One region of the Paenibacillus sp. JNUCC32 genome, then DNA from elsewhere that is predicted to be linked to it. Evidence: riboswitches for the same ligand, from Rfam matches in the RefSeq annotation. Region 1 holds a riboswitch; each other region holds the start of a gene.
What was found. Region 1 has a riboswitch for ZMP and ZTP ahead of rpiB (ribose 5-phosphate isomerase B). Riboswitches for the same ligand answer to the same signal wherever they lie in the genome.
Positions count from the first base shown of each region.

Region 2: another riboswitch for ZMP and ZTP. It lies ahead of purT (phosphoribosylglycinamide formyltransferase 2); the one in region 1 lies ahead of rpiB (ribose 5-phosphate isomerase B).
Region 3: another riboswitch for ZMP and ZTP. It lies ahead of JNUCC32_RS06490 (bifunctional 5,10-methylenetetrahydrofolate dehydrogenase/5,10-methenyltetrahydrofolate cyclohydrolase); the one in region 1 lies ahead of rpiB (ribose 5-phosphate isomerase B).

Region 1 covers NZ_CP062260.1:6,148,693-6,159,546, forward strand. Annotated here, with positions in the region: gene prfA (peptide chain release factor 1) at 1-777, shown strand, start outside; gene prmC (peptide chain release factor N(5)-glutamine methyltransferase) at 782-1,672, shown strand; gene JNUCC32_RS27150 (FtsW/RodA/SpoVE family cell cycle protein) at 1,807-2,994, shown strand; gene JNUCC32_RS27155 (FtsW/RodA/SpoVE family cell cycle protein) at 3,305-4,486, shown strand; gene spoIIR (stage II sporulation protein R) at 4,711-5,406, shown strand; gene JNUCC32_RS27165 (L-threonylcarbamoyladenylate synthase) at 5,789-6,967, shown strand; gene JNUCC32_RS27170 (manganese efflux pump MntP) at 7,037-7,600, shown strand; gene JNUCC32_RS27175 (low molecular weight protein arginine phosphatase) at 7,656-8,243, shown strand; ZMP/ZTP riboswitch at 8,351-8,432, shown strand; gene rpiB (ribose 5-phosphate isomerase B) at 8,547-9,011, shown strand; gene JNUCC32_RS27185 (TIGR01440 family protein) at 9,092-9,676, shown strand; gene glyA (serine hydroxymethyltransferase) at 9,767-10,854, shown strand, end outside.
Region 2 covers NZ_CP062260.1:1,562,437-1,573,290, forward strand. Annotated here, with positions in the region: gene JNUCC32_RS07290 (GNAT family N-acetyltransferase) at 132-653, shown strand; gene JNUCC32_RS07295 (diguanylate cyclase domain-containing protein) at 755-3,301, shown strand; gene JNUCC32_RS07300 (YdcF family protein) at 3,448-4,080, shown strand; gene JNUCC32_RS07305 (hypothetical protein) at 4,108-4,563, opposite strand; gene JNUCC32_RS07310 (PAS domain-containing sensor histidine kinase) at 4,588-6,030, opposite strand; gene dapA (4-hydroxy-tetrahydrodipicolinate synthase) at 6,297-7,172, opposite strand; gene JNUCC32_RS07320 (LysR family transcriptional regulator) at 7,284-8,159, shown strand; ZMP/ZTP riboswitch at 8,220-8,301, shown strand; gene purT (phosphoribosylglycinamide formyltransferase 2) at 8,384-9,544, shown strand; gene JNUCC32_RS07330 (MATE family efflux transporter) at 9,862-10,854, shown strand, end outside.
Region 3 covers NZ_CP062260.1:1,391,344-1,402,197, forward strand. Annotated here, with positions in the region: gene JNUCC32_RS06435 (SRPBCC family protein) at 1-41, opposite strand, end outside; gene JNUCC32_RS06440 (ArsR/SmtB family transcription factor) at 75-392, opposite strand; gene JNUCC32_RS06445 (DUF1801 domain-containing protein) at 417-755, opposite strand; gene JNUCC32_RS06450 (GTP-binding protein) at 975-2,183, shown strand; gene JNUCC32_RS06455 (putative quinol monooxygenase) at 2,287-2,583, opposite strand; gene JNUCC32_RS06460 (nitroreductase family protein) at 2,594-3,232, opposite strand; gene JNUCC32_RS06465 (MarR family winged helix-turn-helix transcriptional regulator) at 3,260-3,661, opposite strand; gene JNUCC32_RS06470 (YolD-like family protein) at 3,973-4,224, shown strand; gene JNUCC32_RS06475 (CobW family GTP-binding protein) at 4,302-5,405, opposite strand; gene JNUCC32_RS06480 (TIGR03943 family putative permease subunit) at 5,402-6,379, opposite strand; gene JNUCC32_RS06485 (permease) at 6,487-7,497, opposite strand; ZMP/ZTP riboswitch at 7,652-7,731, shown strand; gene JNUCC32_RS06490 (bifunctional 5,10-methylenetetrahydrofolate dehydrogenase/5,10-methenyltetrahydrofolate cyclohydrolase) at 7,798-8,646, shown strand; gene JNUCC32_RS06495 (LacI family DNA-binding transcriptional regulator) at 8,943-9,935, shown strand; gene JNUCC32_RS06500 (glycoside hydrolase family 32 protein) at 10,107-10,854, shown strand, end outside.

The sequences.
Region 1 (10,854 bases):
CTGCTGCTGCCGAAGGACCCGAACGACGATAAAAACGTCATTATCGAGATTCGCGGCGCAGCCGGGGGCGACGAGGCGGCACTGTTCGCTTCCGACCTGTACCGGATGTATACCCGTTATGCCGATACCCAAGGCTGGAAGGTTGAACTGATGGACGTCAACACCAACGATCTGGGCGGGTTCAAGGAAGTGATCTTCATGATCAACGGCCGCGGCGCTTACAGCAAAATGAAATTCGAGAGCGGGGCGCACCGCGTGCAGCGTATTCCGACCACGGAATCCGGCGGCCGCATCCATACCTCCACCTCCACCGTGGCGGTTATGCCGGAGGCGGAAGAAGTGGACATCGAAATCCATGACAAGGATATCCGCGTGGACACCTTCTGCTCCAGCGGCGCAGGCGGTCAGTCCGTTAACACCACCAAGTCGGCGGTGCGCGTAACGCATATTCCGACCGGCATCGTGGCTACATGCCAAGACGGCAAATCGCAGAACTCCAACAAGGAGAAGGCGCTGCAGGTGCTTCGCGCCCGTATCTTCGATATGATGCGTCAAGAGGAAGAAGCGAAGTACGCCGGGGAGCGCAAGAGCAAAGTTGGCACCGGTGACCGCAGCGAGCGGATCCGGACGTACAACTTCCCGCAAAGCCGCGTGACCGACCATCGGATCGGACTTACCGTTCACAAGCTGGATCAAGTGATGAACGGGGAGATTGAAGAGATCGTTTCGGCGCTGACCCTTGCGGAGCAGGCTGAAGCGATGGAAAAAGGAGTATAACGCTTTGAAGCGGACGATATTTGAATTGACGCCGCAGCGCAGCGTAAGAGAAGCCTTTGTGGAGGCTTCTTCTTTTTTAGACGGCATGCGGGTGATGGAGCCGCAGCGGAATGCGCAGCTGCTGCTGGAGCATGTGCTGGGATTGTCGGGAACCTCATATTATATGGCGCTCGCGGAGCCGTTTCCGGCGGACCGTCGCCGCGCCCTGGAAGAAGCGATCAATCGCAAAGCGCAAGGCGTTCCGGCGCAGTATATTATCGGCGAACAGGAGTTTTACGGCCTGCCGTTCGACGTCACGCCGGCGGTTCTTATTCCGCGCCCCGAAACGGAGCTGCTCGTGGAAGCGGTGCTGAAGTACGGACGGGAGCTCACCCCGCGACCGGATGGAGGGCTGAAGGTCGTCGACATCGGCACAGGCAGCGGGGCCATTGCCATTACGTTGGCTTTGCAGTCAAAGGGATGGGATGTGTTGGCGAGCGATATTTCGCCCGATGCGCTAGAGGTTGCCGCGCGGAACGCGAAGAAGCTGGGCGCCCAGGTTGAGTTCCGGCAGGGGAACCTGCTGGAGCCGTTTGCCGGCACGGGGCCGGACATCCTCGTCTCCAATCCGCCGTACATTCCGGCGGAGGATATCGAAGAGCTGCAGCCGGAAGTCCGGGACTATGAACCGCGTACGGCTCTGGACGGCGGGCCGGACGGATTGAATCCGTACCGGATCATGATGGCGCAGCTGCCCTTGCTGTCGGCGCCGCCGCGCCTGATCGCTTTTGAGCTGGGCATGGGACAGGCCGGGGATGTAGCGGAGCTGCTGCGGAAGGCAGGATACTGGGAGGAAATCGTCACGGTACCCGATTTGGCGGGGATTGACCGGCATGTTCTGGGAATTTTCCGTTAATTGTATTCGGGTCCGATTTCTTTTAAAATAGAGGATGGGCTGCAGAATGAACGTTGGTTTGTTCGCCCAGATGGTTATTCTGCCTGAATGGCACATCGGGGTTTGCGGGCTCCGGGCACAGGGGGACCTAAAGCATGCTTCAGAAGTTCAAGAAGATAGATTTTGTCATTGTGTTTGTGCTGCTGATGCTAATGGTCGTCAGCATCACGTCGATATATAGCGCCACGTTCGATACCGCTGGGTTCGAGGGTCACCATATTAAAATGGCGGTATTTTATATCCTCGGTTTCGCGGCTTTCTTCGGGCTTAGTTTGATTGATTATCGAATATGGAATAAATACGCGCTGCATATCTATATCGGAGGGTTAATCACGCTGTTGCTGCCTTCCTTCATCGGTCAAACCAAAAATAATGCCACGGGCTGGATCAATCTCGGCATCGTGGATATTCAGCCTGCCGAATTATTTAAGCTGGTATTGATCATATTTATTACCTATGTCCTTATTCGCAAGGACAAATCGAGGCTGTCTTTCTGGCGGGATATCGTACCGATTGGTTTTCTGACGTTCATTCCGTTTGCCATCGTCATGGTTCAGAATGACTTGGGGAACGGACTCAGTTATATTGTCATACTGCTCGGGTTGTTATGGATCGGCAACGTGAAGTTTTCGCATGCGCTGATCGGTCTGCTGCTGGTAGCGGGCATTGCCTTTGGCGGAGCACAGGCCTACATCCACTTTCATGATGAGATTAAAGAATCGAAAATCATGGAGAGCCGCGGTCATTGGATGGAACGGATCGATCCATGGCTGGTGCCCGAAAAAGCTACCGCGAAGGCAAGTTATCATACGAACAATGCAAAGCTGGCCATTGCTTCAGGCGGTATGAGCGGAGAGGGGTACTTGGAAGGCAGCTCCGTGCAATCTTCGCGCGTACCTTATACGTATTCGGATTCGATTTTTGTGCAAATTGCGGAGGAATACGGCTTTATCGGCTCTTCCGTCCTGTTGCTGTTATATTTCATACTCATTCACAGGATGATCCTGATTTCGCTGGAAAGCCGGGAAAAAGCGGGCCCGTTTCTGATCATCGGCATCGTTGCCATGCTGCTGTACCAAATCTTTGAGAACATCGGCATGTTTATCGGGTTGATGCCTTTGACGGGAATCACCTTGCCCTTCATCAGTTACGGCGGAACGTCGCTCATCATTAATATGGCGTGCCTCGGGGTTGCCATGAGCGTGAAGCTGCACGGACAGGAAGTGGAGGAGGATATGCCGAATCCGCAAACATACCGTTCCGCGCCAACCAAACAGGCTTAACGCGGGTGATTAGGGTTTAGAATCGGAGAGATGCTATCGAAAGCAGCATCTCTTTTGTTTTTTTCTCCGTATCCAGGAAAGAGGATCGTGAATTGTGTTAGCGGTGAAAATCTTTTAGAATGATTCATTAGGGGCTTGCATGGCAGGATCCCTGAAAATCTTGACCGTAATGCCACCTTCAGATTAGGGTTTATGGAATGATGAGTATCAACGACGATAAGGCAAAGGCAAACTTTCTTTTCGAATAATCGTTATATGCCTGTATAGGCAAACCGGGGGTTCGTGTCTCCGGGCACAGGGGGATCAAAGCATGCTTCAGAAATTCAAGAAGATGGATTACGTTATTGTTTTCGTACTGGTTTTGATGATGGGTATCAGCATTACGTCCATATACAGCACGACCGTCGACACCAAGTTCGAAGGCTCTCATATCCGCATGATTGCTTTTTACATTGTCGGCTTCATGGCTTTTTTCGGAATTAGCCTGCTGGATTACCGATTGTTGATTAAATATGCCAAATATATATACTTAGGCGGTTTAGCCGTGCTGGTCCTCGTGATGTTTATCGGGAAGGACATCAACGGCGCCCAGGGCTGGATTTACATTGGCAGTTTAAGTATACAGCCTGCTGAATTGTTCAAGCTGATCCTGATCATATTTCTTTCTTTTGTATTGGTGCGAAAAAACAAACCGCTGCTGTCCTTCTGGAAGGACGTCGTTCCGATCGGGCTGTTGGCGTTCGTGCCTTTCGTGCTCGTTATGGCTCAGAATGACCTGGGTAACGCGCTTAGCTATGTCATCATTTTGCTGGGGCTGCTCTGGATCGGGAACGTCAAGTTCTCCCATGCGCTGATCGGGCTTGTGCTGGTGGCAGGAGTGGCCTTCGGCGGCGCTCAGGCTTACATTCATTATCATGATGAACTGCTGGAATCGAAAATACTGAAGCCGCACTGGGTGGAACGGATTGATCCGTGGCTGTATCCGGAGAAAGCGACCGCCAAGGCCAGCTATCATACGACGAATGCGAAGCTTGCCATCGCCTCCGGCGGCATGAGCGGCGAGGGCTACATGCAGGGTTCGTCGATACAGTCGGGCCGGGTGCCTTATGCGTACTCCGACTCCATCTTTGTGCAGATTGCCGAGGAGTTCGGATTTATTGGTTCCTCCGTCCTGCTGTTGTTGTATTTCATCCTGATCCATCGGCTGATCCTGATCTCCCTGGAATCCCGGGAGCGTGCGGGACCGTTTCTAATCATAGGAATCGTGGCCATGTTTTTATATCAGATCTTCGAGAATATCGGGATGTTTATCGGTTTGATGCCGCTGACGGGGATTACGCTGCCCTTCATCAGTTACGGGGGAACGTCCCTTGTGATTAGCATGGCGAGTCTCGGGGTCGCCATGAGCGTCAAGCTGCATGGTCAGGAAGTGGAGGAAGATATGCCGGATCCGCATGCTTATCGCCCGGCGGCCGCTAAGCAGCAGGCTTGATGGTCGGGTGGAACTTCGCCGCGGTCTGGAAAATAACCAAAACCGAATCGTCATTTATATGAGAGGATGCCGTTCCCATGGGAACGGCATCTTTTTTTGTTAAAGTCGTGACGCGCCAATCTATGAATTTTTTTCGATTTGCTAGATTCCACGTTTATATCTTTTTCAGTCGGACATACTGATAGCATCATAGAGTTTCGTTCATAGAGAGGCGGTTGTCCGAGATGAAAAATTATAGTGAAACCCTCCGTATTATCGTGAAAAAAATGGTTGTGCTCTTATCCTGCATGTTTATGGTCATCATGGCTTGGGAGGGACAGCAGATCGATGCTTCCGTTGTTGGCGGTCCGATCCCTCAAGAATCGATACGGCTTCGCATTCTCGCGAATTCAGATAACCCGTCCGATCAGCTCGTCAAAAGAGAGATTCGAGACGCGGTCGTTGAGCAAATGCAGATGTGGGTCCTGGAGCTGGAGAACCCGCAAAGCCTGGAAGACGCCAAAGCATTAACCCGGCAGCATCTTCCGGAAATCCGCCAGCTGGTGGGTGAAGAGCTGAGAAAAAGAGGGATCACCTACAATTACCATGTAGAGCTTGGCGTCGTGCCGTTCCCGACCAAATTGTACGGGGGCACGGTGTATCCGGCGGGCGATTACGATGCGCTGCGGATTACGTTAGGCGAAGGTCAAGGACAAAACTGGTGGTGCGTCCTGTTCCCGCCGCTGTGCTTCATCGACGGCGGCAGCGGGGATGCGGCAGCTCAGCCTGTCGAGAAGGGGATCCAAACGGTGTCCGCCGATGCGGGCGACGCTTCTCCGGAGGAAGCGCCGAAGAAGGCAAGCGAAAGCGAGCCGGAGGTCCGCTTCTTCCTGTGGGATATGTTCCTGGGCCTCTGGAATTGGGTGGCGAGCTTATTCTAGGATGATCCCGCGTATTGATTTCCAATACGGACAGGGTATGATAAACTTGGATGAAGAAGTACGTGTTCAAAAAGGTGGATTTTCAGCACCGAGAAGGTTGGATGAAGCTAGGGACTGAGGAGTGGAGCGTACGTTTTGGGTACGTGAGCACCGGAAGGCCCGGCTGAATTCAAGATTCGATGCCGAGCTGCTTCTTGATTCGCTTCGTGATCAAAAGCGGACTTTTTGAACAACCTCTAGAAGAGTGCTTTCTCTTTGGCGCGACCGGTTTCCATGGGAACCGGCACGGGACTGAAGAACGAGAAGCGCTTTTTCTTTTGGAGAATAGGCAAAACGCGTTTGGATGTTTATATATTTCATATACAGAAAGCTTGGGATAGGTATGGAACAGAACGGGAATGACAAGGAACGCAACCTGCAGCGGGAACAAGGCTCCCGGAATGCTGCATCGAAACCAACCAAAGTGTGGCACGTCTTAAGCTCCCTCTCCAACGAGAGCCTCGGGTCCGAGAAGGAAGCGAAGCAGGCGCTGCACGAAGCAGGACAGGTGCTTGCACAGGGCGGTACGGTGGCTTTTCCGACGGAAACGGTGTACGGACTTGGTGCTGACGCCGGCAATACGGAGGCGGTCGAGCGCATCTTCGCCGCCAAGGGTCGGCCATCGGACAATCCGTTGATCGTACACATCTCGGAGCTGGCTCAGCTTGACGGCTTGGTCCAGCGGGTGAACGAGACGGAACGGGCGCTGATGGCGTCGTTCTGGCCCGGACCGCTGTCGCTGGTGCTGCCCGTGAAACCGGGCGCCGTATCGCCTCGCGTGACGGCCGGACTCGATACGGTTGCCGTCCGGATGCCGGATCACCCTGTGGCTCTGGCTCTGATCAGCGCCGCCGGTTGTCCGCTCGCCGCACCGAGCGCAAACCGTTCCGGCCGGCCAAGCCCGACGCTGGCCAGCCATGTGCTGGAGGACCTGGCGGGGGCGATCGACGGCGTGCTCGACGGCGGCCCGGCCGGGGTGGGCGTCGAGTCGACGGTGGTGCAGGTCGGCGAAGATGGTGCCGTCACGGTGCTCCGCCCGGGCGGCGTCACGGCCGAGCAGCTTGCCGCGGTGGCGGCAAGCGTGCGCCAGGACCCGGCGCTGCAGCGCGCCGCCGGGGAGGCGGAGAGCCCGGCGCCGCGCTCGCCGGGCATGAAGTACACGCACTACGCACCGAAGGGTGCGATGTGCGTGGTGCAGGGCCCGCGTGCCGACGCGGTGTCGGCACGCATCGCGGCCGAGCTCGAGGCGGCGGCCCGGCGCGGGGAGGTGACCGGCGTGCTGTCGTTCGACGAGCACATCGGTCGCTACCGCGCGGACGTTGCCGTCTCGCTCGGCAGCCTGGCCGCGCCGGAGGAAGCGGCCCGCCGGCTGTACGCCGGCCTGCGCCGCTTCGATGAAGAAGGCGCGACTTTCATCCTGGCCGAAGCGTGCCCGGAGCAGGGGCTTGGCGCAGCCGTCATGAACCGGCTGCTGAAGGCCGCGGGACATCACATCGTCCACGTCAATGAAGAGGTCGATTGAACGGTTTTAGCATGATTTCCCCCTTGTCCGCATATGGTGTACAAGACCATGGGACTTGGGGGAATGGGGATGTTGGAGGCGTCTGTCCAATCGGGACAGCTTGCGGCGATTCTGCTGATGGCGGTTGCACTCGGGCTAGACGCATTTTCGCTTGGCATCGGAGTCGGAATGAGAGGCGGCATGCGCTTAGGCCATATGCTGGGCATCAGCTTCATGATCGCATTGTTTCACATGCTAATGCCGCTGGCGGGCTTGTTTGCCGGCCGCTATGTAGGTATGCTGCTGGGTCACGTCACAGGGCTTGCAGCCGGCGGGCTGCTCCTCCTGCTGGGCGGGCATATGCTGTATAATGCTTGGCGGGGCGGGGAAGGTCAGCGCATTCATCCTACCGCGTTCTTGGGCATGCTGCTGTTTTCGCTCAGCGTCAGCATCGACTCCTTCTCGGTAGGCGTTTCGCTCGGGATGTTCGTGGATGATGTGCTGCTGATCGTGATCTCCTTCGGTGTCGTGGGCGGTTTGCTGTCCATTCTCGGCCTGCTGCTCGGCCGTCAGGTGAGCAACAAGCTGGGAGAGTACGGCGAAATGCTGGGCGGACTGATTTTGATCATCTTTGGCGTGATGTTTATCTTTTGATGCAATATTTGTTACAATAATCCCAAAACAACCTACAACGGGGAGGTACGGGACCGTGAAAAATATATTGTTTGTCTGCACGGGGAATACGTGCCGCAGCCCAATGGCGGAAGGGATGCTGCGCAAGCTCGCCAAACAGCGGGGCATTCCCCTGGAAACGCAATCCGCCGGCGTCTCGGCCGTGGACGGCATGCCGGTATCCCGTCATGCGGAATCGATACTGCGGGACCAGGATATTCAAGATCGTTTGGTATCTAAGCCGCTGACCGCGAATCTGGTGGAATGGGCAGACCTGATTCTGACGCTGACCCAGTCGCATAAGCAGTATGCGATTCGGCAGTTCCCGCATGCGGCCGACAAGATGCACACGCTGAAGGAGTTTGTGGAGGATGACCGGCGGGTGCTGGATGATCTGCGGGAGCAGGACAGCCTGTACGCGACGCTTGAGCTGGCCAGATCGCTGGGCCGCGATGTCAGCGACCGCGACCGGGAGCGTCTGATCGAGCTGCGCCAGCGCATTCCGAGCTTCGATATCTCCGATCCTTTCGGTGGCTCGCGGGAGGAATACGAGGCGACGGCGGCGGAGATTCGAACGGCGCTCTTCCGCCTGCTGGACAAGCTGGAAGCGGATCAGCATAAATAGGATCGGCTTCGACGGAAGCGAAGAGTAAATCTGGATCCGGGCTCAATCTGGCTAAAAAAGCCGCTTGCCTTTCGCAGGGTATTGCTTTAAGATGAAGGTGAAAAACATGAATCCGATGTAACTGGCGACGAAGTGGATGAAACCACGATGGAGCATCGGAATATACGGCCGGTCGCCTGGGCAAAGAGCATTTGGAGCACAATACGTGCGCCGACTGCTCTTTTTTCGTCTTTTGCGTGGAGTTTGGGTTATAATGAAACAAGCTAAAACGCAAAAGCGAACATTCGAGGGGGTTTTTCATAGATGAAAATTGCATTGGGTACCGATCATGCCGGCATTCGTCTGAAAGAGGAGATCGTGGAGGTCATTCGGGGTCTTGGACACGAGGTGGAGGATCTTGGCTGCGGCTGTTCCGATTCCGTGGATTATCCCGATTACGCGCTTCCGGTGTGCGAGAAGGTGGTCTCGGGTGAAGCGGATCGGGGCATTCTGATCTGCGGAACGGGAATCGGCATGAGCATTGCCGCCAACAAGGTGCCGGGCATCCGTTGCGCGCTGACGCATGATGTATTTTCGGCCAAAGCCACGCGTGAGCATAATGACAGCAACGTGATTGCGCTGGGCGAGCGCGTCGTCGGCCCCGGGCTTGCTGCCGAGATCGTCAGCGCATGGCTGACAACGGATTTCAGCCAGGGCGAACGCCATGTCGGCCGCGTGAACAAGATCAAGGCCATCGAGGAGCGTTACCTGAAGAGCGAATCGCGATAGGTCAACGCGTAAGCTGCTGCGGTTATTGCGTATGGAATGAAGCATCTTCTGTGAAAAAAATTCATCGGGAGGACTGTGACATGACGGATATCTCCAAGGTTTCCTTGAGCGAACAGACGGCGCGGATCGTCCGCGAGCTGGCCGAAGCGGCAGCCTTAGGACCGGGCAAGGTGCTGGTCATCGGAGCCAGCACCAGTGAAGTGGTCGGACGCCGGATCGGCACGGGCGGCGCTCTTGAAACGGCGCAGCAGCTTCTTCAGGGCATTGCCGAGGTTCAAGCGGAATTCGGCTTCGCTGTAGCCTATCAATGCTGTGAGCATTTGAACCGGGCGCTAGTCATGGAGCGGGGACTGCTTGAAGAGCTGCGCCTGACGGAAGTGGCGGCTGTACCGATTCCGGGGGCGGGAGGCTCCATGGCCTCGGCGGCGTATCGGAGTATGAAGGAGCCCTGCCTTGCGGAATCCATTGAGGCCCATGCGGGTGTCGATATCGGCGAGACGCTGATCGGCATGCATTTGCGAAGAGTGGCGGTTCCGTTCAGGCCGAGCGAGCGTTATATCGGCGATGCGCGCGTAACGGCGGCTTACACCCGGCCGAAGCTGATCGGCGGAGAACGTGCCGTGTACCGGCTTGAGCAGCGGGATGATTCCACGCTGTGCGATTGATTCGAATGAGAGCCCGCTTTAGTCATTAGGTAAACTTGTAGTCTTGACTTGGCAAGAGAAAATAACGATTGATTATGGGAGGATATGAACATGATGGAACATTTGCGGAAGAATGACCCGGCTGTATTGGAAGCGATGGATTTGGAACTGAAGCGTCAACGCAGCAACATTGAGCTGATTGCCTCCGAGAACATCGTCAGCGAAGCGGTTATGGAAGCCATGGGGACGGTGCTGACGAATAAATATGCGGAAGGCTACCCTGGCAAGCGTTATTACGGCGGCTGTGAGCGAGTGGATATCGTGGAGGATATCGCCCGTGACCGCGCGAAGGAATTGTTCGGTGCCGAGCATGCCAACGTTCAGCCGCACTCCGGCGCCCAAGCGAACATGGCGGTGTATTTGGCTGCGCTCAAGCCTGGAGATACCGTGCTCGGCATGAACCTGGCCCACGGCGGCCATTTGACTCACGGAAGCCCGGTTAACGCGTCCGGCCTTCTGTACAATTTCGTTGCATACGGCGTGCAGGAAGACACGTTCCTTATCGATTACGACGAAGTCCGCAAAGCGGCTTTCAAACACCGTCCTCGTCTGATCGTGGCGGGTGCAAGTGCATATCCTCGCATCATTGATTTCGAGAAGCTTGCTGCCATCGCGAACGACGTAGGCGCATTGTTCATGGTCGATATGGCTCATATTGCGGGTCTTGTTGCCGCGGGTCTTCACCCGAATCCGGTTCCGCATGCCCATTTCGTAACCACCACGACACACAAGACCCTTCGCGGACCTCGCGGCGGCATGATTCTGTGCAAGAAGGCATGGGCACAGGCGATCGACAAAGCGGTGTTCCCAGGCTCCCAGGGCGGACCGCTCATGCATGTCATTGCTTCCAAGGCCGTTGCGCTTGGCGAAGCATTGGATCCGTCCTTCAAGACGTATGCAGAGAACGTCGTGAAGAACGCGAAAGTGCTGGCTGACACCCTGATCGAGGAAGGCCTGAACATCGTTTCCGGCGGAACCGATAACCATCTGATGCTGGTCGATACCCGCAATCTGGACATCACCGGCAAAGACGCAGAGAAGGTGCTGGATTCCATCGGGATTACCGTCAACAAGAACGCCATCCCGTTTGATCCGACGAGCCCGTTTGTCACGAGCGGTATCCGTATCGGTACGCCGGC
Region 2 (10,854 bases), 2.4 Mb from region 1:
AGCATGAAAGAAGGTGACCCGGCGTTATCAGGAAAGACAAAGAAATGGATAAACGGCGAATCGCATTTGTCCCTGTATTGAAGTGTGAGCAGAGAGGACACGGAAATACAACTTGAAGAGGAGTCGGGCAAATGCATATCGTTACCGAAAGATTAGTGATTCGCGAATTTGAACCAGGAGATTGGCAGGATGTTCTTCAATATACATCCGATCCCTTGGTGATGTTTTACATGCCGGAGCCGGTCCATACGGAAGAGACGGTGAAGGAATTTCTGGAGCAGAACAAGGGCGGGCAGGCGCATCATTATGCCGTCATCCTGCAAAAGGAACAACGCGTGATCGGACACATGGTGTTTCATCCCTGCTTTGGCGAACATACTTACGAGATCGGCTGGGTCTTTCATTCAGCCTACCACGGTATGGGGTATGCTACGGAAGCCGCCGGAGCCTTGCTTCAGTATGGCTTTGAAGCATTGGGAATACACCGGATCATCGCGACATGCCAGCCAGAGAACACGCCTTCGTATAAGGTGATGGAGAAGCTTGGCATGAGGAGAGAAGGCTGCTTTAGGCAGTGTATCCCTCGAGGCGAAGTTTGGTGGGATGAGTATTACTATGCTATCCTAGAGTCTGAATGGCGTACAATTTCATAGACCTGTTGTTATAATATGCTGTGCCCAATGTATCTCTTTATAACAATGAGATGCATTGGGCATTTGGTTTTAAATCTGTGAATAAGGGAAGTTGATAAGCAATGACTGAACAGGATGCACTTAATCGAAAGTTACTGACGGAGGGCGATTATGTAACGGATGAACCGATCGACCTGACCAATTGCGAAAAAGAACCTATTCACATTCCAGGATACATTCAGCCCCATGGCGTACTACTTGCCATTAATCCTATCGACGATTTCAGGATCGCGCAGTGCAGCCGAAATACGGAACAGCTGCTCGGGATCAGCGCCGAATCCCTTTTGGGACAGAGCCTTGAGGAGCTTATCGGAAAAACGCAATTTGAGCTTATGATTCGCCGAGACCTTCAAGCAATAGCGACACCGGACTTACAATATATCAATCTTACGATTTCGGTTGCCGATGAGCCGATTGAGTTTATCGGAATTCTTCACGAAAGCGAAGGGCTGATTCTGCTGGAACTGGAGCCGGTTTCGGAAGATACCGTGCCCTTTACGGATGATTTTGAATGGATCCAGACTTTTTTCAGTCGGATGAAACGAACCGAGAATCGGGTTGAAGCAAGTCAAGTGGCTTGCGAGCTCGTGAAGGACATTCTGGGTTATGACCGTGTGATGCTGTATGAATTCGATGATCACTGGAACGGAAAAGTGATTGCCGAAGCCAAAGAGCAAGGGCTGGAATCCTTCCTGGGCCATCATTATCCGGCATCGGATATTCCTCGGCAAGCCCGTGAACTGTATTTGAGAAATTGGCTGCGTACGATTGTTGACGTGGGTTATACGCCGGTCGAGATCATCCCCACCGTGCAGCCTTTGACCGGAAAGCCGCTGAACCTCAGTTTATCCGTTCTTCGCAGCGTGTCGCCGCTTCATATTGAGTACCTTCATAATATGGGGGTCGGCGCGACAACCACGATTTCCCTTATCCATGACAACCAGTTATGGGGATTAATCACCTGCCATCACTACAGCCGAAAATACGTATCTCACCGCACCCGCAACTTGTGCAATTTTCTGGGATCCTTTTTCTCCAACGAACTGTATCAACGCCAGCAGCTCGATGATTACCAAACCGAGCTCAGGCTTCGAATTTTATCCGCCCGTTTCACCGAAATTTTCATCGGCAACACCGATGTCTATCAGGTGCTTGAGCAGCTTGAGACCGAAGAGCAGGGCCTGCTGGATTTAATGAGCGCTACCGGTGCCGCCGTCTATTACCAGGACAATTTGATGTTGTATGGCACGACGCCCACTTCGAAGCAAGTCATGGAGCTGGCCGGCTGGTTATCCGCCCAAGCAGAGGATTATACGTACCACAGCTCGAAACTCAGCGCAGAGTATGAGCCTGCCAAAGCATTCAAGGGTGCGGCCTCCGGCGTATTGTATCTCGCCCTGTCGCCAGGTCAACAAAACTATGTCATGTGGTTCAGGCCGGAGGTTGTTGAAATCGTGGATTGGGCTGGCGATCCGGCCAAAGCCGTTATACAAGAAGAGGATAAAATGCGTTTATCCCCTCGAAAATCGTTCGAAAAATGGAGGCAGGTGGTGGAGGGCACTTCATACTCATGGAAGGCTCAGGAATTAAGCGTTCTCCCCCAATTGAAATCGATTGTCCGCAAGCAAACCGATTTTCAATTAAGACAAGCCAAAGAACAGGCCATTCAAAATGCACGCATATTCAGGGAGAACGAGGAGCGGTATTTGCAGCTTATGGGCCACTCCCCCGTAGCCTTCTTGTCACTGACAACGGCGGGAACCATCGTGTATTGCAATTCGCGGGCCGAGACGCTGTTTGGCGCAACGAGGCCGGAGGAACTGCTCCAGCTTGAAATATACACCTTGGCTAGCGATGGTTCCCGCATGGGTCTAAGAGAGCAAATCAAACGGATGGATCAGAATCAGGCCCAGCTCGTTTCCGGCAGCGGCTGGTTTGATACGCTGGATGGAAAGAGGATGGAGCTTGAATATATGCTGGCAGCCATTCATCAGGGACGCAAATCGTCCATTATGGTCATTTTGAGAGAAGGTACCCCGGATGGAGGCCCCGATCGCGTATACTCCGATGTATTGAACCAGCTTCAGAGCTACGTGACAACAGATCCATTGACCGAACTGCCCAATCCGGCTACTTTCGAAAAAGAATTGGCGACGGATTGGGAGGAAAGCGTTCAGAACCAGGTTTCTCTGGCCTTGCTGATGGTCGATATCGATGATTTCCGGGTGTATAACACGCTTCATGGTCTATATGGCGGCGATTTATGTTTGCAATGGATTGCCGACGCACTGAAAATCATAGGCGAATACTATGGAGCGGCCATTTCGCGTTACGGCGGCGGAACCTTTATATTGAAGATCAAAGATACCGATCCCGACCGAACCTATGAAGTGGCTGAGAAGATACGTCAAGGCGTCCTGGCGCTCAGCATCCCCAAGGACCGAACGGAGGAAGACGGATTTATGACGGTAAGCGTAGGAGCGGCTTGCCTAACGCCCACCTCCATGCTGAGTCTTTCCCATTTGACTGACGAAACGGAAAAAGCCATGCATATTGCCAAGAGCAAGGGGAAGAACAGAGTCACGCTATATGGATATGAAACGGATTGATGTCCGTTGGAACCAAGAGGAAGTTGGATAATCAAAAGCCTGCAGCTCGATTATGGAGCTGCAGGCTTCTTTGCTGTATTATATCCCTGTACATATGATGCTAAAATGAAGACTGGAGTTGAACGAGTGGAAGTTGGAGGTGTTGCATGACCCGATTGATGCAGCCGCGGAAAGCAGGAAGCAGAAGAAAGCGCGTCTTGTTGAGAGTTTTGCTGGGACTGATAGCCATCATGCTGGTTTATTCGATAAATGTGGGATACACGATTTGGAAATATGCAGGGCGAACGGTGAATATTCCCTCCGATGCAGCGATCGTTCTGGGTGCAGCAGTATGGGAGGGGAGACCTTCGCCTGTGTTTCAGGGGCGCATCGATCATGCGTTATGGCTGTATGATCAACAATACGTAGACAAGCTCATTTTTACAGGGGGACGCGGGTCCGAAGAGGAAGTAGCCGAATCGGAAGCGGCCAAACAATATGCCATCGAACACGGCGTTCCGGAGAGGGACATCCTGGTAGAGACGAGTTCGACGATCACCGAGCAAAACCTGTATTATGCGAACAAGATAGGCGATGCGGCAGGGCTGTCCTCATATATTATCGTGAGCGATCCGCTGCACATGAAGCGGGCGATGGCGATGGCTGAAGATATGGGTCTCGAAGCCAATCCTTATCCCGCGTCACGGAGCGCTTACCAAAGCGTAAGAAGCAAGCTCCCCTTTTTATGCAGAGAGGTCTTTTATTATATCGGTTATCATCTGGCGAAACCCCTTCGATAAAAGATCCGATAATGCGCAGTTTGCGTGTTAGTCCAGACTTCCGAGATCGTTGGCAAGCATCTGATGGCTTTCCTTATCCGTTACCCTGTCGAGATAACTTGCCGCTTTTTGCTTGGATGCCAATGCAAGCTCCTTGTTCCTCAGAACCAGATAGGCTCTGGCTTCCGCTTCGTATCCGTAACCGATGTAGAAGGGTTCGAGGTTAGCCGATGACCCGATCGTGATGCAGCGCTTGGCATAATGCAGTGCTTGATCGCCCTGACCCGTTACCGCGTATACTCGGGAGAGCTGCCAATACCCGATAGACAGGTTGCGCTCTGTATGATCCGCCACCCGGCTCCAATGCCAAAAGGAAGCATGACACATGTGAATCATGTTCTCTTCGTCTTCCGTCGTCCGCTGCTTCTTCTCCAAGATATCCCAGACCTGATTGAAGCAGTTTATTGCAAATTGTTTATGTAAGTTTGAATCTTGAATGTCCATGCCTATGTCCTCCGATTGTACGCATTATAATGCAGGTAAATGGATCGTAAAGGTTGTCCCATGATCAGGAGTGCTCTCCACGTTCATCGTACCGCCGTGATTATGAATAATATTCTTGGTAATCATGAGACCGAGTCCCGTGCCGGTGTCTTTCGTTGTAAAAAAGGGCTGTCCCAGTGATTGGATCTGATCCTGCGTCATCCCAACTCCTTCATCCTGCACGATAATCTGTACCTCGGGACCGCTGTGCACAATGTCCAAGGTGATGCTTCCCCCGTGATTCATCGCTTCCATCGCGTTTTTCAGCAGATTGATGAACACTTGCTTGAGCTGGTTGACTTCGCCCTGTACATAGATCGGAACCAGTGGATAATGGGGAATGATCTCTATATTCTTGAGAGCGGCTTGCACCTTCATCAGCGTAATGATCTGATCCAGTATGGCCGACACGTCGATGGGTCCGCTCACGTGGGCGCCCTGCGGTTTGGAGAGCACCAAGAGTTCGTTGACGATGAGCTCGATGCGTTTGAGCTCCGATTCGATGATTTCAAAATAAAGCTCGTTGCTGCGTTCCGCGGATCGCAATAACTTCACGAATCCATTAATCGATGTCAATGGATTTCGAATTTCATGAGCGATGCCGGCGGCCAATTGGCCGGCGGTCGTCAGCTTCTCGGATTGCATCACGCGGTCCTCTTCCATTCGCTGCTCCGTGATGTCCTTGAAGATGCCGACGGCCGCTTTCTCGCCTTCATATTGTATGATTAACGTAAATCCCGTGACCATCTTCTCCTGCCCGTCCAGACAGCGTATCAGATAATCGACGCTTCCGATTTCTCCGCTCTCGGCATACGTTGCCCTGCGTTTCATCAATGCTTGATGATACGATGCGTCGACGATCACGTCGGTTGAAATGCCCAGCACGTCATGTGAGTGCGTCGCATTGACGAGTCGGAGCGCGGCAGAATTAACATAGTGCACAATGCCTTTTTTAGTTATGAGTACGGAGAGAGGGAGCTCTTCCAGCAGCTGCAGAAACGAATTTTCCTTCTCGTTCAGCTTCTGTTCCTTCTGCTCCAGCTGTTTCATGAGCTGCCTCAGCAGCGATCGATCCTCGAATTGTACCAAGTATCCCTTGGGCCCCCGCTCCGGATCGTGATCAATGCTGCAGCGTGCACTAAGGTATAACTCGCGATCAGACGGATGACGGTAAGCATGTTCAACCGGGGGGACGGATGGCTGATGACCTTGGGCAGCCCTAGCGTTCTGAATCACTCGATCCAATAACTCGCGCAGGCTGTTTTCTTCTTGCGGCGCCCCGGCAGTTAACTCCTGCGGCGAGTAACCCAACAGATCACATAGTGCCGAATTGACCTTAAGAATCGTTCCATCTAGCGATACCAAAGCCATACCGATTACAGATTGTTCGAAGGCAAAATCATGATTAGGGGTGGAATAGGGCAGCACTGCAAGTCTCCTTTCAAATTTCTGGGAGGAATTGAATGTACCCATATTATAAGTGGGGCGATTTCATTCATCAATCCTTTAAAGCGATAGATTTAAGCAGGATTTCTTTTTTTGCGTAAAATGTCAGTATCATCCATCCCATCATCTGCTGATTGAAAGCATGTGCGCCCTATCGCATCCGAATCATCCATTCAAGAAAGGCAAGGCAGCGTATGCGCCCCGCCACTCTTGAGGAGAAATCTATTACGTCCACGATTTAAAGTTTCTCAGCTTTTGAGTGCTTGATCCAAGGATAGCTTGAGCTCATCCGTAATGGTGCCCATCGGCAGGCGCAGGGTGTCGGATGAGATAAGGCCTTGCTTGGCAAGCAGCCATTTTAGCGGAGCGGGATTGGATTCTGCGAACAACTGATGAATAACGGGAAGCAGCACTTCAAACTCCTTTTCGGAACGAGAATAATCCCCTTGGGCAGCTAATTGATACACACGAATAAAAGCCTCGGTATTCACATTGGCCGACGCCAAAATGCCCCCGGATGCACCATGACGCAGCATCTCATGAAAGCGGACATCGTCCCCGCATAGAACAGGCTTCGTATCGTATGGAGACAAGCTTCTCATAAGCTCCGTACTCGCAGTGCTGTCCTTCATTCCGATGACACCGGGGATCTCCATGATTCTTCGAATGGCATCGACCGGTAAGGAAATTCCAGTGCGCGAAGGAACTTCGTACAAAATAACCGGTATCCCCACCTCCGCGACTTTGCAGAAATGTTGTATAATGCCCTCAATCGAAGGGCGGCTGTAATACGGCGTGACCACCAATACCGCGTCTGCCCCGATATGTCCTGCCCATTCCGTCCGCTTCATGCTGGAGAACGTATCGTTGGTACCCGTACCAATAATGACCGGCAATTGCCGTCCGTCCAGACCTTTTCGCGTTTCCTCCACCACCTGAACGACCTCTTCCCAAGTTACCGTCGGCGCCTCTCCGGTCGTACCGTTGATGATCAATCCTTGAATGTCATGGGATAACAAATTCTCCAAATAACGATGATAAGACGGAACATCCAATGCGTATTCATGTGAAAAGGGAGTGACCACCGGAACATAAATACCTCTCAAATCTTGCGGACTCAACATGATCTTTCCTCCATTTCATGAATTGTGGCTTTACTTTACCATGGGAATCGGAATCGGTGTTATCTATAATAATAGATAGTTATTATCAATATTATTGATGAGGAGAAAGCGATGGAACTGATCTATCTGCAAACCTTCAGGGAGGTTGCTGTTCGAAAGAGCTTTACTAAAGCCGCTGACGAATTGGGTTATGCACAATCCAGCGTTACCACCCAGATCCAGAAGCTGGAGAAGGAATACGGCGTCAAGCTGTTTGAACGGTATGGCAGAGGGCTGCGCCTGACGAAGTCAGGGGAGGAGCTGTTCAAGTATGCTGTCCAAATGCTGGATCTGTTCCAGCAGTCTAAGGAAAAGCTGACGAAACAAGGCGGGGGCATCTTATCGATTGGAACGATCGATTCGCTTGCCGCATATTTTCTTCCATCCGTCCTTCATCGGCTAAGACAGGAGCATGAAGATCTTGCCATCCGCTTGCAAACGGATCGTGAAGATAGCATCGTCAGTAAGGTAAGAGAGGGCGAGTACGATCTCGGGCTTATTCTGGAGAACAAACCGGAAGACACTTCATTGAATTGGATCTCGATCCGGGAAGAGCCCCTCCATTTGATTGCCCATCCGGATCATCCGCTTCGCTGGTTGCCCGTCATCGAGCTGGAGCATCTGGCTGATTACGAATGGATTATGACCGAGGATACTTGCAATTACCGAATCATGTTGGAAAAAGTGCTGCGCGCCAGCGGAGCTCCCGTCCGTATTGGTTTGGAATTGGGCAACCCCGAGGCAATAAAAAGATATATCATGTCCGGCACCGGCATCTCCCTATTGCCGAGAATGGTAGCAGAGGAGGAAATCAAGAGGGGAGAGCTGGCGGTTCTTCCCTTTCAACACCCTGACATTCGACTGGACATCCAGATTGTCGTTCATCCTAAGAAGTGGCTGTCACACTCGCTTCAGGATATGATCGAAATGTTGAAGTCTAAATCCTAAGGACGCAGGCTGATATTGCATTTAACGAAAAGATTCAGTATCATTTATGTAACAATGTATAGGTTTATGTGTGACTGGCGTAGCATGGGGGAACCATGAGGGAGCACATGAATGACAACGGCCGTACGCCTGGGCAGAGGTAAGGGAGTTTATTTCCCTTACCTCTTTATTATTTTCTTGGGCTTCTATCGTCTCTGAAACTATGAAAAGGGGATAAAACAACGATGTTCAAAACGAAAAAAATATTGCTGCTGGGATCCGGAGAACTAGGGAAAGAAGTCGTAATTGAAGCACAACGATTGGGTGTCCAAACCGTTGCCGTCGATCGTTATGCCGATGCTCCTGCCATGCACGTTGCCGATCACAGCCATGTGATCGATATGCTGGACGGAGAGAAGCTGCGCGCTATTATTGAGTTGGAAAAGCCGGACCTGATCGTTCCGGAGATTGAAGCGCTGGCTACTGCGGAGCTGGTGAAGCTGGAGGATGAGGGGTTTCGGGTGATTCCTACCGCCAGAGCCGCAAAGCTTACGATGGACCGTGAGGGGATCCGCCGGTTGGCATCAGAGGAGTTGGGACTGCCGACTGCGGACTATCGATTTGCCGATACCTATGAGGAATTCAAGCAGTCTGTCCTGGACATGGGTTTTCCGTGCGTGATCAAACCGTTGATGAGCTCCTCCGGCAAAGGTCAAAGCGTGTGCCGTTCGGAAGGGGATATCGAGTCCTGCTGGAACATCGCCATGGAAGGCGGCCGCGTTCAGAACGGAAGGGTGATCATTGAGGAATTCATTTCATTCCAGTCGGAAATCACGCTTCTGACCGTCCGCTCCGTCAATGGAACAAGCTTCTGTGCGCCGATCGGGCATATTCAGGAAAGCGGAGATTATATCGAATCGTGGCAGCCGCACGATATGTCTGAAGCGCAAATCGAGGAAGCTAAATATATTGCGCGGAAGATTACCGACGAGCTTGGCGGATACGGCTTGTTCGGCGTTGAATTATTTTTGGCCGAGGATAAGGTGTACTTCAGCGAGGTATCCCCGCGTCCGCATGATACTGGGCTGGTTACGCTGGTCACGCAAAATCTATCCGAATTTGCGCTTCATGTCCGTGCCATTCTCGGGTTTCCGATACCAGAGATCGAATTGATCACGCCGGGAGCCAGCCGCCCCCTGAAAGCCGGCCGAGAGCTGGAAGACTATACGATTACAGGCGCCGATCAAGCGCTGGCCGTTCCGAATACGCAGCTTCGCATGTTCGGCAAACCGGTAACCAAGGTCGGAAGACGAGTAGCAGTCGCGCTGTCAACCGCCGGCGATGTCGAAGAAGCGCGGTCACGTGCGAAGCTGGCCTTGGATAAGCTTGCCGTCGAAGAGGCATAAACATCGGAATTCCATAGGGATATCACATGTCATCATGTTGAAAAGGCCAACCGAAATGACCGGTTGGCCTTTTCAGTTATAGAGAAATCAGGGATCCAAATCGGGTACAGACTCTTCGAATGACGAGTACTTGCTTTTAGTTTTGATTTCGGGAATAAATAGGAGAAATTTATGTTCTTTCATGATAAGATACACAAGAATACAAACGACCCTCACCCATTATAATGTTTCCATTCGATGCGATAAGCGCTGCTTGAAGCATAATATTTCAAATAAATCTCTAGAGGAACGTTTATTGACGGCATAGGAGAATCTACATGAGAGACATGACGCAAGGAAGTCCGATCAAGCTGATTATCATGTTTACCATCCCGCTTTTGATCGGTAATATTTTTCAACAATTTTACAACATGGCGGACACCCTTATCGTGGGACGTACCATTGGCGTGAACGCACTTGCAGCCGTTGGCTCGACAGGCAGCATTTTGTTTTTTGTCATCGGCTTTGCCCAAGGCTTGACGGCTGGCTTGTCTATCATAACGGCACAGCGTTTTGGAGCTAAGGATATCGCAGGCGTCCGCAAAAGCGTGGGAACGAGTATATGGATCAGTCTGGTGTTCACGGTATTCCTCACCATCGTGAGCGTTATATTTACGAGACCCGTCCTCGTCATGATGAACACCCCTGCCGAAATTTTGGATGATGCGTATTCGTATCTGATCGTCATTAACTGGGGCGTCGGCGCGGCCGTTCTGTTTAATTTGCTGGCTAACCTGCTCCGCGCTCTCGGCGACAGCCGGACGCCGCTTCTCTTCCTGGTCGTTGCAAGCATTCTGAACATCGTGCTCGACCTCTTATTCATTCTCGTATTTAAGATGGGAGTCGCCGGAGCCGGACTTGCCACGGTTGTATCGCAGCTGTTCTCCTGCCTGCTCTGTCTGATCTACATTCATAAGAAGGTCCCGCTCCTTCAATTCAAGAATGCCGACTGGTCCATCGATTGGAAATTTATTCGCCAGCATATGTGGGTAGGTTTTCCGATGGGCTTCCAAGCCTCCATTATCGCCATCGGAGCCATTATTCTGCAGATCACGCTAAACGGTCTCGGGGCATCAGCCGTTGCGGCTTATACCGCTGCTCAGAAGATTGATATGCTCGCCACGCAGCCGATGAGTTCCTTCGGGATTACGATGGCGACTTTTGCCGCTCAGAACTTTGGAGCGAATCGCATAGACCGGATCAAACTGGGGGTTAAGCAGTGTATTTGGCTCTCGGGATCATTCAGCATCGTCGTGGGCCTGCTGGTTATA
Region 3 (10,854 bases), 2.2 Mb from region 1:
ACACGTGACAGAAGTAAGCCTTGTTTGCTTTGCTCGGTCATTTGAATTCCTCCTAAGAAGAAGGGTAGCGGCAGCTACCTTTTCTTTTGTATTTTTTCCAAATAATCCTCAAGTTGATCTAAGCGCTTTTCCCAAATACTGCGGAACGAGTCCAACCATTCGTCCATTTCTTGAAGCGGTTCAGGACGTAGTTTATAAATTCGTCGATTAGCTTCCGCTTGGACTTCTACCAGTCCAGCTTCATGTAATATTTTTAAATGTTTGGAAGTCTGAGGTTGCCGGATTTGAAGACGTTCAGCAATCTGATTGACGGTTAAAGGACCTTCTCGTAACAGTTCGACCATCTGTAATCGGTTAGGTTCGGCTAGCGCGTTCAACGTTGTCTGTTTCATGGGACCTTACCCCCGATCTGGTTATTACAATGAACTTGATGCTTGAACTAATAATTCGGATAGCTGTTCATAGTCAGGAGTATCGTCTTTTCGAATTTTAAGCCATTTCCGTTCGGGTGGACCATCGAAAGTTGAAGGGACTTCTAGATTGGTTGTGTTCATGATCATAAAGGCGATTGCATCTTTGGATGGCGAAATCACGGCTGCATAGTGTCCGTTTTTGAGAAAATGCGGTTTTTTGTACTGAATCCGTTCTTCTACCTCCGGAATGGCTTCATGGACCATAAGTCGAAGCTTTTTGCCGACTTCTGCTTGCCAAGGCAAACTCAGGTTTTCAATGAACGAAATTACGTCTTGGCTCATAACGTATCCTCCTTATTTGTAAAGATTAACCAATGATTAAATGTAATATACCATCAAGAGAATATTCTTGTAAAGGAATATTTTGAAATTGATTGCGGAGATTTTTTTTGCTTGTAGAAATGTTTTTAAACGTGAAGGATTGACAATTTAATGGAGGGGATATATCATCATACCATAAATCGTAATTATTACGATTAAGGAATGGAGGAAGTTCATTTGATGAATTACAACAATAGAATTCCGGTTACTGTTCTTAGCGGTTACCTCGGTTCAGGCAAAACGACGGTCCTGAATCATGTGCTACATAATCGCGAAGGGTTGAAGGTAGCGGTCATCGTGAACGACATGAGCGAAGTGAACATCGATGCGGATTTGGTGAGAGGGGAAGGAAGCCTGTCCCGAACGGATGAGAAGCTGGTCGAAATGTCCAATGGCTGCATCTGCTGCACGCTCCGGGAAGATTTGGTGCAGGAAGTTCAGAAGCTGGCTCAAGAGAATCGTTTTGATTACATACTGATCGAATCGACGGGAATCAGCGAGCCCGTGCCCGTTGCGCAGACCTTTGTTTACCCGGATGAGGTGTCCGGCGTACAGCTGTCCGATCTCGCTCGGCTGGATTGCACGGTAACGGTGGTGGACGCGAACCGATTCTGGAAAGATTTCTCTTCGGGGCAAAGCCTGCTTGATCGGAAGGAAGCGCTGGGCGAAGAGGATACGCGGGAAGTGGTGGATTTGTTAATCGACCAGGTAGAGACTTGCGATGTGCTGCTGTTGAACAAATGCGATCTGGTAAGCGAGGACGAATTGGCCAAGGTAGAGGGCATACTGCGAAAACTTCAGCCAAGCGCCAAAATCATCCGCACCGTGAAGGGACAAGTGGCACCTGAGGAAATTCTGAATACCGGTTTATTCGATTTTGAAAAAGCCAGTCAGTCCCCCGGCTGGATCCAGGAGCTTCAGAAGGAGGAGCACGTGCCGGAAACGGATGAATACGGCATCAGCTCTTTTGTCTATCGGAGAAGAAGACCGTTTCATCCGGAGCGGTTGGCGGCATTCATGGGTGATTGGCCGGAAGAAGTCGTACGTGCGAAAGGGATCGCTTGGCTGGCCGTGCGCGAGGATGTTGCGGCAAGTGTAAGCCAGGCCGGGCCTTCGATTCATTTCGGGCCTGCAGGATACTGGGTCGCGGCTTTAACCGAGCAGGAGCAGCAGGAGCTGTTACGAAGTGAGCCGGATGTTCGGAGGAAATGGGATAACGTCTGGGGAGATCGGATGACCGAGCTCGTGATGATCGGGATTGGGATGGAACAGGAACAAATCGAGCGGGAGCTGGACGAGTGTTTGTTGACCGACCGGGAAATGCAGCTGGACTGGTCAACGTTTCACAATCCGCTGCCATGGATGGCCATCGAAGAGCTATCGCTGTAAGGCTGCTTATCTGTTCGATCCGATATGGAATGCGGTAATAGAATTAAAAAAGCCAACTCGTCTAAACGAGTTGGCTTTTTAATACGGATTGTAGTTTGCTTCATTATTTGTTGATCAGTTGGCCTGCATAGGCCTGCACGTTTAGCGGAGCTGTCAGGTATTTTGGAGCTTTAGCCACAAACGCCTGAAAATGGCTGCTCGCATTGTGGAGCCCCACAGCATCCTGGTCTTTCCACTGTTCAACCATGAGATACGTGTTATCCTGCTCCGTATCTTTGAGCAGCTTATAAGATTCATTTCCTTGTTCCGCACGGGATGCTTCAATAAGTTCTTTTACGGATTCCAGAAATTCAGCCTCACGTTCGCCGTTTACTTTCATTTCTGCATGAATAATAATCATCGCTGTGACCTCACTTCCACTCTGCAATACGATCAATAGGAAGACGAGTCGTCAAACGCGCCTCTTTGGCAGCTTTACCTACCGAGATGAGCATGACCGGCACATAACGTTCCTTCTCCATACCAAATGCTTCTGCAATTCGGGATTTGTCATATCCGCCGATGGGGTTCGTGTCATATCCACGGGCACGGGCAGCAAGCATAAGCTGCATGGAAACCAAGCCGCTATCTATAAGGATCATTTCGCGGAAAGCCTGTGCCGGAATACGTCCGAACAGATCGGTATAGTTCGCCATCATCTGATCTTTTATCTCTTGCGGCAGATAACCGCGTTCCACAGCAGTGCCCATAATTTCATCTGCATTGTCGAATGCGTTCATATCTCCAAACACCGCAATGACTGCCGAAGAAGTTGAAACTTGTGTTTTGTTCCCTGGTGCATGCTCTTCAAGCGTCGCTTTTCCTTCCGGGCTATCAACGACAAGAAATCTCCAAGGCTGAAGATTAACGGATGACGGAGCCAAAGTCGCTTCTTCCAAAATTTCAGTCATCTCTTCACGGCTGATTTTGACCGATGGGTCGTATACCCGCACAGAGCGGCGGGAAGTAATAATTTCTTTATAATCATTGTTTAGGGTCGTTACAGACATGGTATTCTCTCCTTTAGTCTCTATAAGTTAATCGGTTTTGCTTGGGTGTTTCATCTGTTGAATCTGGCTGTTCAATTTCTGTAAAGCATGAACAAGCGCAAGTCGTTCTGATTCCGTGAGGTCTGCCTGCAGTTCCTCCATAAATCGATCTTTCTCCGCCTTAAACGCTGCGACTTTACTTTTGCCCACTTCAGTTAGCTGAACCAACGTAATCCGGTTGTCATTCTCGCATCTCGTCCGCAGAAGCAATCCTTCCGCTTCCAGCTGTTGAACATGACGGGTCACCGCAGCTGGATCGATAGACACTGCCTTCTGGAGATCCGACTGGCTAATTTCGCCGCCGGTCAGTTTGCAGAGGAGTTCCAGCCGATTGGGACTAACACCGGCACATCGTTCAAACCGAGTCGCAATGTGCTTATTCAGATGCATTAGCAAGTACAGCAGGTCTTGTGTATGGCATGTAGAGATGATAAAGACCTCCTTCAATTCATTGACTGGTCAATGGTTGATGGGTCAATCATATAGGATTATTTTCTGAAAATCAAGTCTTTTGTATAAAAAAGCGAATCGAGTCCATAGTTCCTTCAGATATTCTGAATCCTGGGAGAGCCCGAGAATTCTGAATCGCATTTGATGTATAATAGGTAGTAGATTCCTAATTCATAGAATGGATGAAAGATTCGTTTTCATTGAGAATGTAATGCTGACGCATGAACAACATAAATCAGGAGGACAAGATTATGGCAAAAGCAAAAGTTCCAAAGCGACCCACTAGGGATGAGTTTGTACTGGAAGAGCTCGGAAATCAGCTAACGGAAGCTTACCAGGAGGAATCGGTCATCGTACTGACGGTCTGGGGATGGGAAGAGGCGGTCCGCGGACAAATCGATCAAATGGACTCCCGCACAGGGAAGGTGCATATGAAACAGAACGGCGTCATTACGAAGGTTCCTTTTATGGATATTATGGAAGTGAATTATCCTAGGGACTAATCATAAACGAACCGAAAAAAAGGAGATCCCTGAGGATCTCCTTATCTTTTTTTCATATCCCTGCATGCATTCAAATGTCACTGCACCACGCCGCTGAGCAAGTCCTCCCACTGCTGGACAATGCGCGTTTTATCCAGGCGATGGCCGATTAACGTAAGATAGCCCCGCTGCAGCTTCAGCGTGCTGGGCTCGATGGCAAGCTGTGAACCTGCCCACTGAACCAGGGAGGGACCCGTGGAGAGCTGAATATATCCTTTGGCCCGTAGCAGGCCGGAACCGCGTGCAGCGAGAAAGGTTTCGATGAGGCTGATCTCAAGCGGGAAAGGGGTCGGGGCAGATAGAGTCAAGGTATCCAGGCCGGTATAGGAATGGCTGCCATGCCCGGCCTCTTCTCCGTGACCATGGCGATGCTCATTATGAATGAAAGCTCCTTCATGGTTGCGGTGCCCCAGCTTGCTCCGATCTTCTTCGCTGGTCCATGCGCTGCCTTGCAGGCGTTCCGCAGGACTCCCTTGCCGGTTGGAAGAATGAGATGAATGGCTATGATTCTCCGTTGGCTCTAGCTGAAGGGCCGTACACATTTCATGCTCATCCAAACGGCTGTAGTCGGTTACGGACAGGCTTGCCGTCGTATTGATTTTTCTAATGGAGGTAATGACTTTATGGATCTGTTTCTCTTCGCATTCTCCCGCCTTGTTCAGGATGATCCGGTCCGCGAAGCTGATTTGTCCCCGCAGGGTACGGACCAGCTCGCGACTGGATGCAAAGAAGCTGTTATACTCGAGGAATTTGCTGCAGTCGGCCAAGGCGATTTTGCCACGGATCGATATTCGATCAGCCAATGACGGATCCTGCAAATCCTCAAGAATCTGTTCAGGATTCGCCACTCCGGTCGTCTCGATGAAGACGAGATCGGGCTTCCGATCTAACAGGCTTTTCAGGGCTTGCCCCAGCTCGTCTCGTTTGGTGCAGCAGATGCAGCCGTCAAGCAGCTTCTCGATCGGAAGATCAGGCATTTCACCGGATAGGATATCGCCATCCACGTCCTGTTCGCCCATCTCATTCATCAGGACGGCGGTTCTCCATTGCCGATTGGCGGCATACGCCAACAGCCTGAGGAGCAGCGTGGTTTTGCCGCTCCCCAAAAATCCGCTAATCAGCACGACGGGTATCTTGTTCATTTATTGATTACCTCCTTGGTCTCGATATCATTCGAATACAGTTCATCAAACTCTGCGACAGAGTCGGGATTCGTGAAAATGTAAGGGGATGACGGCTGCTCGATCGGCTGAATCCGTTCCGCTTGAATCTGCAGCGTTTCCATACCGTTCACGGTGGTGACCTGGATCGTGCCATCGATCTGAACCCACGCGTCATTCGCGAATGACGAAGCATTCGCGGCGCGCACCATGACCCCGAACGGGACGGCGTCTGCCGTGCAGCACATCACGAGGAAGCGGCTGACGGCGAAGGCGTCTTCGTTCATATGTCCATCGCGGAAAACAAATCCTTGGACGGTGATGGCCTTTCCTTGAAAATGCTGTTTGTACATATCCATGGCCCCAACGGTCTCCGAGAAAATGTCCGGCTCCACTCGGATGACGGGTAAGGTATATAAGCGCTTGGCCAGCTCCGCGAATTCCACGCTGTAGATGTCTTTGGGAACAAAACGCTCGTTCAGTGCGATGTCCTCCGCTGCCGCCAGGTCATCATTCGTTCCATGCTTCTCCATGCCCGAAACGGCGGAAGCATTCCGCTCCTCGGCTTTACGGCGAACATCGGGGTTCGGATAGGTGTAGATCATGCCTTTTTTGGCCGCCATATCGCTGCCGAGGGCTTGGTCCGGCAGGAGCAGGCCGAACAGCAGCGGCACCGTGAATAACCCGTAAACCGATATGTTTTTGATCAGTCCGCTGGGCAGGGGGTGCTCGCAATCGCACACCTCGCCGGAAGCTCCCGCAATGGCGTGCCACAGCATGCCGAAAGCTATGAACAACAGCGGCACCGGACAGAGCAGAAGCAGGGTCTGCATATGGGGAGCCAAGTAATAGTCCAGCGAATTTGATGCGTTCAGATGCATGATATAGGCGGCCAGAGCTGCGATAAGCAGCGATCGCAGTATATAGTGGCTTCGCAGGCTCAGACGGGGCTTCACGTCCCGAACACCTCCAATCTCAAGTGGATATCCGAAGGCATAACAGCCTGAAGGTGCCGTTATTCCAACCGTTTTCGTGTATTGCCACTCCAGTTTGTTTACTACACCTAACCGCCGAATAGCGCGTTGACGGCTACAGAGCCGATAAAGACAAGCGTAATCACCAGCAGGCTTAAGCCGATCACGAATTTGGTCTTGAAGGTAGCCGACAGCATGAGCAGGCTTTTGAAATCCAGCATCGGGCCGAGAACCAGGAAGGAAACCAGCGGGCCGACGGTAAAGGTGTGCGTGAATGCCGATGCCACGAAGGCGTCCGAAGTTGAGCAAAGGGACAGGATGAAGGCAAAGCCCATCATGAACAGATAGGAGGCGGCAGGACCGTTCCCCAGAGCCAGCAGCTCCTCCCTCGGAATGAAGGATTGGATGCAGGCCGTCAGGAAAGCGCCCAGGACTAAATATTTGCACATCTCGATCAGCTCGTCTCCGGCGTGGACAAACATGCTTCTCCAGGTTTTGGGATGCTCATGCAACAAACGTTCCCCCTTGCTGGAGCCCTGTTCGGCGAACTCTTGAAAGGAACGCTTCAGGGGGCTGCTTCTTGAAAAAACATAAACGAGCAAACCCGTCGTCACCGCGACTGCAAAAGCCAGTCCCATTCGTCCGATCGTCACTTCGGGATGCGAACGGAAGGCCATGATCGTTGATGCGAATACAATGGGATTCAGAATAGGACCGCTGAGGATAAAGGTGACGGCGATATAGGCGGGCATCCCCTTCAGCATCAACCTGCGAACGACCGGGATCATCCCGCATTCGCAGATGGGAAACAGGATGCCGAGCATGGAAGCGAACAGGACGCCAACCATCGGATTCTTCGGCGTGAGACGCCGCACCCATTGCTCTTTTACGAACAACTGCAAAAGGGACGACAGCAGCACTCCAAGCAAAATGAAAGGAAGTGCCTCAAGGAAGATGCCCGTGAAGACGGTTTTAACCTGCTGCAGGTCTTGGCTGGGTATGGGGTTTAAGTCCTTCTGCAGCCATATCGTCAAGACCGGAATCACGAACACAAGCGGCAGTATAAAGGGCAGCATTTTGAAGATCGCCGGATATCTCATCAAGGCCTCCTGAAGCGAATTGTTCTTAAGACATTCTATGCTTGTACCATCGGCAACATACGTGATTTCAGCCAATAAATCAAAAACTTTACGATTAAAGGGCGGCCGCATAGCCGGTGGCGCGAAGTCCAAAGTCGTGATATATTAAAAAAAGTTATCCATGTGTTACTGGCGTAGCTTGGGTTACCAAGAGGGAGCACATGGGATCATATGCCGTACGCCTGGGCAAGAGGTAAGGAGACGTTCGAGTCGCCTTGCCTCTTTATGTTTTTTAATACAATGGCGAAGGAGCGGATTAGCATGAGTAAGGAACCCGTAATTTTGGATGGGAAAAAAGTATCCGATGATATCAAGGCAAAGCTGGCGGTGAAGGTACAGGAATTGAAACAGCAAGGGGTAACCCCCTGTCTGGCAACGATTCTGGTTGGCGATGATCCTGCTTCGGCGACCTATGTGCGGATGAAGGGAAATGCGTGCGAGCGGCTTGGCATCATATCCAAAAAAGTAGTGCTGGAGACATCGACAACGACGGAGGAGCTGATCGCCGCGATTCAAGCACTGAACGAGGATCCGGACGTCCACGGTATTCTGCTTCAGCACCCGGTACCGCACCATATCGATGAGCGGGCGGCTTTTGATGCCATCGACATGAAAAAAGACGTGGATGGAGTAACCACGCTCGGGTTCTCGCAAAATGCGTTTGGTTTCGCCGATTACCCGTCATGTACGCCGGCGGCGATTATCGCGATTATGGACTATTACAGCCTGCCGATCGAAGGGAAGCATGCGGTGGTGGTCGGACGCAGTCCGATTCTGGGCAAGCCGGTATCGATGATGCTGCTCAATCGCAACGCCACGGTTACGATCTGCCATTCGAGAACGAAGAACCTTGGGGAGATTGTGTCCCAAGCGGATATTGTGGTTGCGGCCGTAGGCAAGCCTAATTTCATTCAAGGGGACTGGATCAAGCCGGGTGCCGTCGTGTTGGACGCCGGTTACAATAAAGGGAATATCGGGGACTGCGATTACGAAGCCTGCGCCAAGGCGGCTTCCGCAATCACGCCGGTACCGGCGGGCGTCGGCCCCGTGACGATAGCGACATTGCTGAAGCATACCGTCGAATCGGCCGAGCGAACCGTCCAAGCTTAAGGGAATGCACTTGACTACTTGCACGTGAAGCAAGGCTGCACCCATGAATCATCCCCTTCGAATCTTTCATTTTATGCCAGAGCCTGGAACATAGAAGCAAATATGGACCATGCAATGCTAGGCTTGGAGCCCCATTTCACGGACCCCTGGACGTCATGGTATAGTTAGGAATAAGAGAAATACGAAGGGGAGAGATTCATGTTTATACGAATCATGGCCTGTTGTGCGGGACAACAGGGAGCTCCAGAGAATGATCCGTTCGATGCAGCGCTGCTAACGGCTCCGGAGATCTTGACATGAAGAACACGATCGCCGATATTGCCCACAAAGCCGGAGTTGCCAAAAGCACGGTCTCCCGTTTCTTGAACGGAGGATCCGTCAGTCATGCGACACGCCGCAAGATTGAGCAGGTTATTCAGGAAACCGGCTATATCCCGAATTCTTTTGCGCAAAGCCTGAAAGCGAAAAAAACGAGCATGATCGGCACCATTATGCCGCGTCTGGACTCCTTCTCCGCATCGCAGACTGTCGCCGGCATGGACGAAGAATTAAGAAAACACGGATATCAGCTACTGATCATCAACGCAAGCCAGGATTTATCCAGGGAGATCGAAGCGCTGTATGATCTCGCCAGACAAAAAATATCAGGCATTATTCTGTTCGCCACGCAGGTTACGGAAACCCATCTTGCCGCGATTCAAGAGATCGGCATTCCGGTCATTCTGCTCGGACAACAGCACGACCATGTCCACAGCATGATCTATAACGATTATGCCGCAGGTTATGACATGGGCCGGTACGTGCTGTCGATGGGACATCGTCAAATTGCCTATATCGGGGTGACGGAAAAGGACGTAGCCGTCGGAGTCAAGCGGAAGGAAGGGTTCCTCAAAGCGGTAAGCGAGTATGAAGAGGCGGAAGCGGTTCTCTATGAGAGTGGATTCAAGATGTCGGATGGTGTGAAGACGGCATGCTCCATGTTTGAGCTTCACCGAACGCTGCCAACGGCCGTGGTCTGCGCCACGGACAACATTGCGCTAGGCGTGATGAAAGCTGCGCACATGAAAGGCATCTCTATTCCCGACCAACTTTCCGTGACCGGATTTGGCGGATACGACGTAACCGAGGTGATTCATCCCGGGTTAACAACGGTGAAATATGGATATTTCCAAGCGGGCCACCTCGCGGCACAGCATATTATGAAGCTGGTCAACGACGAGCCGGTGGATTTCCTGACGGTCATGAATTGCGAGATGATTCATCGGGAAAGCGTTGACAATCTGAATTAGGTATTTTATACTTCAAATAACGGAACCGGTTCCAATCCGAGTGTTTGCTTGGTATTGGAACTGAGTTCATTATTTTTACCTTTGATTGGAACCGGTTCCACTACGGTAGCGTGCACGCGTTAGCATGTTCAGTTTGATTTTTCAGCAAGCCCATTTATAAGGAGAAGAGATATGGACAGAGAACTGAAATACCGACGCCTGGATCAGGCTTCTCCCGAAGAGCTTTCCTCCATTAGGAAGAAAGTGCGATTAAGCGAATGGAGGCAAAAATTTCACGTGCAGCCCATCATGGGCCTGATGAATGATCCCAATGGATTTTCTTATTACAACGGAGAGTATCACTTGTTTTACCAATGGTTTCCTCTGGGTACGTTTCACGGCTTGAAATACTGGTACCATACTTCCTCGAAAGATCTGGTGTTTTGGCAGAACCAAGGCATCGCTATTGAACCCGGTCACCCCCATGATGCTTATGGCGCTTATTCGGGCAGCGGTATCGTGAAAGATGGCAAACTATGCCTCATGTATACCGGGAATGCCCGGGATGAGGAATGGAACAGGCAATCTTATCAATGCATGGCTGTGATGGACCGCGACGGATCCATCACGAAGCTCGATAAGCCGCTGATCGACCATGTGCCGGACGGATATACCGAACACTTCAGGGATCCGAAAGTATGGCAAGACAAAGACAAGTACCGGTTCGTCATCGGTGCCCAAAGGGTTAATCAGACAGGTGCGGCTGTCGTTTATGAATCCTCGGATTTGTTGGTTTGGGAATTCAAGGGGGAGATACAAACCCGGCTTCAGCATTTCGGCTATATGTGGGAATGCCCCGACTATTTTGAACTGGATGGCCAGGGCGTGCTTCTGTTTTCCCCGCAAGGGCTGCTTCCGGAGGACGACCATTTTCGAAACA